Linked DNA regions of Paractinoplanes abujensis. The protein of the gene in region 1 interacts with the protein of each later gene in a pairwise test. Links are inferred from orthologs where the notes say so. Each region holds a gene or a part of one and is shown in the gene's direction. Other genes may lie near its edges.

Region 1 (3,094 bases):
GACGTGACGCGCCGCGCGCACTATCGCAACGCGTACCGCACGCTGCGCAAACTGCTCGATCTGGGCGCGCTGCCGATCGTCAACGAGAACGACACGGTGGCCACCGACGAGATCCGCTTCGGCGACAACGACCGGCTCGCCGCTCTGGTCGCCGCCCTGGTCGACGCCGATCTGCTGATTCTGCTCTCCGACGTGGACGCGCTCTACACGGGCAGCCCGTCGGATCCGTCGTCGCGCCGGATCGCGTACGTGGAAACCGAATCTGATCTTCAAGGCATCAACATCGCGACGCCGAGCAAGTCCAAGGTCGGCACGGGCGGCATGGTGACCAAGGTCGAGGCGGCCCGGATAGCCACCGGCTTCGGCATCCCCGTCGTGCTCACCGCCGCTCCCCTGGCCGGCGCGGCGCTGAGTGGCGACGAAGTGGGCACGCTGTTCCGGCCGGCCGACAGCCGCCCCGCGGCCCGGCTCTTCTGGCTGGCCCATGCCACCGCCCCGCGCGGCCGCCTGCACCTCGACCCGGGCGCGGTGGCCGCGGTGGTCGCGCGGCGCAAGTCGCTGCTGCCCGCGGGCATCACCGCGGTCGACGGCTCGTTCGCCGCGGGCGACCCGGTCGACCTGGTCGATGCCGCCGGCGCCCCGGTCGCGCGCGGCCTGGTCAATTACGATGCGATCGAATTGCCCGCCCTGCTCGGGCGGACCACCGGCGAGTTGGCCGCCGCCCTCGGGCCGGGATATGAACGTGAGGTCGTGCATCGCGACGACCTAGTCCTCCTATGAAGGAAATCGCCATGACGACCGTCCTCCAGCAGGCCGCCGACGCCCGCGTGGCCGCCATCGACCTGGCCGCCGCCACCCGCACCGAAAAGGATCGCGCCCTCGAGCTGATGGCCGACCGCCTGGTCGAGCGCTCGCCCGACATCGTGGCGGCCAACGAGGTCGACGTGACCAACGCGCGCGCCTCCGGGCTGTCCGAGTCGATGATCGACCGGCTCACGTTGACCCCGGCGCGGGTCGAGGCGATGGCCCAGGGGCTGCGCGAGCTGGCGGCGCTGCCCGACCCGGTGGGTGACGTGGTGCGCGGCTCGACGCTGGCCAACGGGCTCGAGTTGCGGCAGGTGCGGGTGCCGTTCGGCGTCGTCGGCATCATCTACGAGGGCCGGCCCAACGTGACGGCCGACGCGGCGGGCATCTGCCTCAAGTCGGGCAACGCGGCGCTGCTGCGCGGGTCGGGCTCGGCGCTCAGCTCGAACGCGGCGATCGTGTCGGTGCTGCGCAAGGCGGTGGCCGACGCGGGCCTGCCGGCCGACACGATCCAGCTGCTCGACGCGACCACCCGCGACTCGGTCAAGGAGCTGATGCGGGCGCGCGGCCTCGTCGACGTGCTGATCCCCCGCGGCGGCGCCTCCCTCATCCGTACGGTGGTGGAGGAATCGACGGTGCCGGTGATCGAGACCGGGGTCGGCAACTGCCACGTCTATGTGGACGAGCACGCCGATCTGGAGAAAGCGCTGGCCGTGGCGGTCAACTCGAAGACGCAGCGGCTGTCCACCTGCAACACTGCCGAGTCTCTGCTGGTGCACGCGGCGGTCGCCGATCGGTTCCTGCCGCTGGTGCTTCCTGCCCTCTTCGAGGCCGGCGTGACCGTTCATGGCGACCCGCAGGTAGTGGCGTACGACTCGCAGGTGGTGCCGGCCACCGAGAAGGACTGGGGCACCGAATACCTGTCGGCCGACCTCGCGGTGGCGATCGTCGACTCGCTGGACGACGCGCTCGACCACATCCGGCAGTACGGAACCGGGCACACCGAGGCCATCGTGAGCGAGTCGGTGACGGCGACGCGGCGGTTCACGGCCCGGGTCGACGCGGCCGCGGTGATGGTGAACGCGTCGACCCGTTTCACCGACGGCGGCGAGTTCGGGTTCGGCGCCGAGATCGGCATCAGCACTCAGAAACTGCACGCCCGCGGGCCGATGGGCCTGCCCGAGCTGACGTCGACCAAATACATCGTCACGGGCAACGGCCACATTCGACGGTGACCGACGTCGTCGGAGTCGCCTCGTCCGTGATCTCCGGGCTAGGCTTCGGCGACTCCGCCGGCGTCGTCTCCGGCACGCCCCGACGCCGGATCGACATCAGGACGCGCCGCTCTCCGCCTTGACCTCGACCGGGATGGTGAAGGTGTTGCCCTGGCAGGTCGTTGACAGTCAGCGACAGGCGCGAAGCACGGTCAGGGTCGTGTTCACGTCGAAGTTCGGCCCCTCGGCGCTGTCCCAGCCGCCGTCCGTGCGCTGGGTCTCGCCGAGCCGCTTGCGGGCGCTCTGCAGCAACCAGTCGTCGCCCAGGTTGATCCGGCGCAGTGCGGCGGCCATCGAGGCGATGTCGGCCGGTTCCATGTCGGGCAGGCGGTCGCCCAGCACGAGTTGCACGCGGGCGGACTCGTAAAAATACTGCGCGCCGTAGAGCAGGCCCGCGGCGTGCCAGCCCGCGGCCAGGAAGGACGGCCAGGTGCCGTCGGGGTGTAGCCGGCCCACGACCCACTGGGCGGCCGCACCGAGCGTGTGACCGTAACGCGCCGGGACGTCGAACTGGGGGTGCGCCTCGTACTCGGCCACGGTCATCCAGAAACCCGCGGCCGCGGTCAGGTAGAGCGTGGCCTCGGGGTCACCCGGCATCGCCCACGCGGGCGCCTCGGCGGCCAGCGTCTCGGATTCCTGCCAGGTGCCGTCGCGGCGCTGCACGCTGGCCAGCCAGGCCAGGGCCCGGTCGACCGGCTCACCGTGCAGACCACCCAGGTCGTCGAGCTCGTTGAGCCGGAAACAGGTGGCGTCGATCGAGTCGACGGGGGCGCCGGCCGACGCGGACCAGCCGCCGGCCTCAGACTGATCGGCGGTGATGCGCCCGATGACGAGCGGATCGGGAGGTTGACCGGTGCGCAGATATGACAGCCGGGCCCGCTCCACGGTGTCGCCGTGGGCGACCACATAGCCGATTGCGGCGTCGATATCTACCACGATTGCACGCTACAGCGCCTTCCGGAAAAACGCTGTGCCGATTCCGTGACGCTGGGGAGTCGCAGCGCGGTTCCCCAGCG
Region 2 (3,312 bases), 4.0 Mb from region 1 along the record:
GGCATCCGCCCGCAGTGGCGCGAGGCGACCGAAAGCCTGGGCGGCACGACCTGGCAGTACTGGACGCGCGTGGCCGGCCCGCTGCTGGCCCCGGCGTTCCTCGGCTCGGCCCTGTTGCTCTTCGCCAACAGCTTTTCCGCGTACGCGACCGCGGCCGCACTGGTCAGCCAGGGCAGCCCGCTCGTCCCCCTGCAGATCCGCGGCGCGCTGACCAGCGAAGTGCTGCTGGGCCAGCAGAACGTGGGCAAGGCGATGGCACTCGGCATGGTCGTCGTCGTGGCCGTGGTGATGGCGCTCTACTCGCTGCTGCAGAACCGGACGTCCAAGTGGCTGGGGTGATCGCTCGCCGAGCGCGCAAACAACGCGCATTCCGCTGGACGATCCTGATCGTTCTCGGCGTCTTCTTCGTGCTGCCGTTCGTGGCGATGGTCGAGTTCTCCACGCGCGACGGCGAAACGTGGCCGTTGCTGGTCGATTGGCCGTCGCTCAGTGAGCGCTACCCGGCGCTGGCCGAGGGCATCACCACCTCGCTGCTGCAGGCCGCGCTCACCGCCGGGCTGATGCTCGTGTTGCTCGTACCGACGGCGGTCTGGGTCCGGCTGCGGCTGCCCCAGCTGCGCCGGCTGGTCGAGTTCATCTGCCTGCTGCCCCTGACGATCCCGGCCATCGTGCTGGTCGTCGGGCTGGCGCCGGTGTACGCCTGGGTCACCTACTTCCTGGGCGGCTCCTCGCTGACGCTCGTCTTCGCGTACACGGTGCTCGTTCTGCCGTACGCGTATCGCGCGATCGACGCCGGCCTGTCCGCGATCGACGTGCAGACGCTGGCCGAGGCGGCGCGGTCGCTGGGCGCCGGCTGGGGCACGGTGATGTGGCGAGTCGTGCTGCCCAACATCCGTACGGCCGTGCTCTCCGCGGCCTTCCTGACCGTGGCCCTGGTGCTCGGCGAGTTCACCGTCGCGTCCCTGCTCAACCGCACGAACCTGCAGGTCGCGATTAACCTCCTGGGCAAGAGCAGCGCCACCGTGTCGGTGGCCGTGTCGCTCACCGCGCTGCTGCTCGCCTTCGTCCTGCTGCTGCTTCTGTCCCTGCTCGGCGGGCGTCGCCGGGCCGTCAAGGAGACCTCATGACCGGCGTCGCCGTCCATCTGAAGGGGTTGCGCCGCTCGTTCGGCCCCACGCTCGCCCTGGACCTCCTCGACCTGGCCATCGAGCCCGGCGAGTTCATCGCGCTGCTCGGCCCGTCCGGCTGCGGCAAGACCACGGCGCTGCGCGTGCTGGCCGGCCTGGAGGACGCCGACAGCGGTGCGGTGCTCGTCGGCGGCAAGGACGTGACCGCGCTGCCCGCCAACCGGCGCGACATGGGCATGGTCTTCCAGGCGTACAGCCTCTTCCCGCACCTGACGGCCCTGGACAACGTGTCGTTCGGGTTGTCGCTGCGCGGCCGGTCCAGGAACGTCGCCCGCGCCCGGGAGATGCTCGACCTGGTCGGGATCGGGCCGCTCGGCGCCCGCTACCCGCATCAGCTCTCCGGCGGTCAGCAGCAGCGGGTCGCCCTGGCCCGCGCCCTCGCGATCGAGCCCAGCGTGCTGCTGCTCGACGAGCCGCTGTCGGCGCTCGACGCCAAGGTGCGCGTGCAGCTGCGCGACGAGATCCGCCGCATCCAGACCGAGGTCGGCACGACGACGCTGTTCGTCACGCACGACCAGGAGGAGGCCCTCGCCGTCGCCGACCGGGTCGGCGTGATGCGGGCCGGCAAGCTCGAACAACTGGCCGCGCCCGCGGATATTTATCTCGCCCCGGCCACGCCGTTCGTGGCCGAATTCGTGGGTCTCAGCAACCGCCTCCCCGGCACGGTCACCGGCGACGAGGTCGAGGTTCTCGGTACCCGGCTGCCGCTGCTCGCGCCGGCCTCCCCGGGGTCGGTCACGGCCCTCATCCGGCCGGAGTCCGTGCAGGTCACGCCGGACGCGGGCGGCACCGGGACGGTCCTCACGACCAGCTTCGGAGGGCCGATCAGCAAGGTCACCGTGACGGTCGGCGAGCAGCTCGTGGTGGCCCAGGTCGCCACCGGCCGTCTGACGGCTCTGGCCCCCGGCACGCCCGTACGGGTAACGCTGTCGCCCGGTCCCGTTGCGCTGGCCTGATTTTCGCGTTTCGCTGCGACCCGCCCGGGACGCTTCGTACGGTCTGTAGCCGTGCGCAAACGTCTGATCGCCGTCGTCACCGCCCTGCTGCTCCTGCCGGTACTCGCCCCCGCACCGGCGGGAGCAGCAGGCACGGTGTGGCACGTGGTGCGCCCGGCCGAGACGCTGGCCTACATCGCCGCCCTGCGCGGGGTCACCATGCAGCAACTGGCCGCCTGGAACGGCATCCCCGCCGACACCCCCGTGCAGGTCGACGCGGTGCTGCGACTCAACGCCCCCGCCGTCGCGTTACCGGCCTTCCGTACGCGCATCGAGACCGTCACGGCGGCCTCGGTCAACTGGCAGCCCCTCAAACGCTGCCCCGTGCTGCCCGTCAACCTGCGCCGCGTCTGGGTCTCCTACATCGACTTCAACGGCGCCTACCACGACGGCAGCGTGATCGTCCGCAAGGACGTGGCCGCCCGCGCCCAGCAGGTCTTCGGCACCCTGTACCGCTGGCGTTTCCGCATCATGGGCATGGCCCCCATGAAGGTCAACAACCCCACCGAGTCGAACATGGCCACGGTGACGGCCGGCTACAACTGCCGCGCGGTCGGCGGCACCAACGTCTGGTCGGAACACGCCACCGGCACCGCCATCGACATCAACCCGTTCCAGAACCCGATGATCCGAGGCCGCTCGATCTCCCCGGCCGGCAGCCAGTTCTACCTCGAACGCAGCCGCTACCTGATCGGCATGCTGCACCCCGAAGGCGCGGCCCGGGCCTTCACGTGGAACGACTTCCACTGGGGCGGCCGCTGGACGTCGCTCAAGGACTACATGCACTTCAGCCTGACCAACAAATGACCGGTCCAGCCATTGATGAATCAGACCGTCATCTCGTCACGACGTGGCTGGTCAGCTGCCCTCTGGATTGTCGCCACTCGTATGCAACGACTCGCCACCAGGCGGCCGTCCCGCCTCGGTACGGCGTTCCGCAGTTCGCCGTTCGCTCTCACGCTCGAAGATCCGATTGAACGGACCAATCTCCGCTACGCCCTGCTGCCTCAACTCCGCCATGCGGACCTGCCAGAGCCGCATGGCTACTCCACTGCGAAACATGTTGTCGGCAAACTCTGCTCGAATATTCGCTTCGTCGAAAATTCCGATCTCATAGCCTTGCGGGCAGT

Evidence for each region.
Region 2: the proteins of BKA14_RS27910 (region 1) and BKA14_RS09060 interact in binary tests that used the Escherichia coli proteins (3 or more experiments, as listed by UniProt). The link is inferred for Paractinoplanes abujensis from one-to-one orthologs.

Annotation. Positions count from the first base shown.
Region 1 is NZ_JACHMF010000001.1:6,096,152-6,099,245, forward strand. Bases 134-2,915 are described here. They hold BKA14_RS27910 (glutamate-5-semialdehyde dehydrogenase), read left to right. Parts: upstream 134-791; coding sequence 792-2,039; downstream 2,040-2,915. Other genes in these bases: proB (glutamate 5-kinase), read left to right, coding at 134-780; BKA14_RS27915 (prenyltransferase/squalene oxidase repeat-containing protein), read right to left, coding at 2,208-2,915. Also shown: more of proB, read left to right, coding at 1-133; more of BKA14_RS27915, read right to left, coding at 2,916-3,014. UniProt on the Escherichia coli protein: Catalyzes the NADPH-dependent reduction of L-glutamate 5-phosphate into L-glutamate 5-semialdehyde and phosphate. The product spontaneously undergoes cyclization to form 1-pyrroline-5-carboxylate.
Region 2 is NZ_JACHMF010000001.1:2,095,741-2,099,052, reverse strand. What follows is about bases 134-3,133. They hold BKA14_RS09060 (ABC transporter ATP-binding protein), read left to right. Parts: upstream 134-1,123; coding sequence 1,124-2,143; downstream 2,144-3,133. Other genes in these bases: BKA14_RS09050 (DUF6082 family protein), read right to left, coding at 3,041-3,133; BKA14_RS09055 (M15 family metallopeptidase), read left to right, coding at 2,195-2,989; BKA14_RS09065 (ABC transporter permease), read left to right, coding at 336-1,127; BKA14_RS09070 (ABC transporter permease), read left to right, coding at 134-339. Also shown: more of BKA14_RS09070, read left to right, coding at 1-133; more of BKA14_RS09050, read right to left, coding at 3,134-3,312. UniProt on the Escherichia coli protein: Part of the ABC transporter complex CysAWTP involved in sulfate/thiosulfate import. Responsible for energy coupling to the transport system.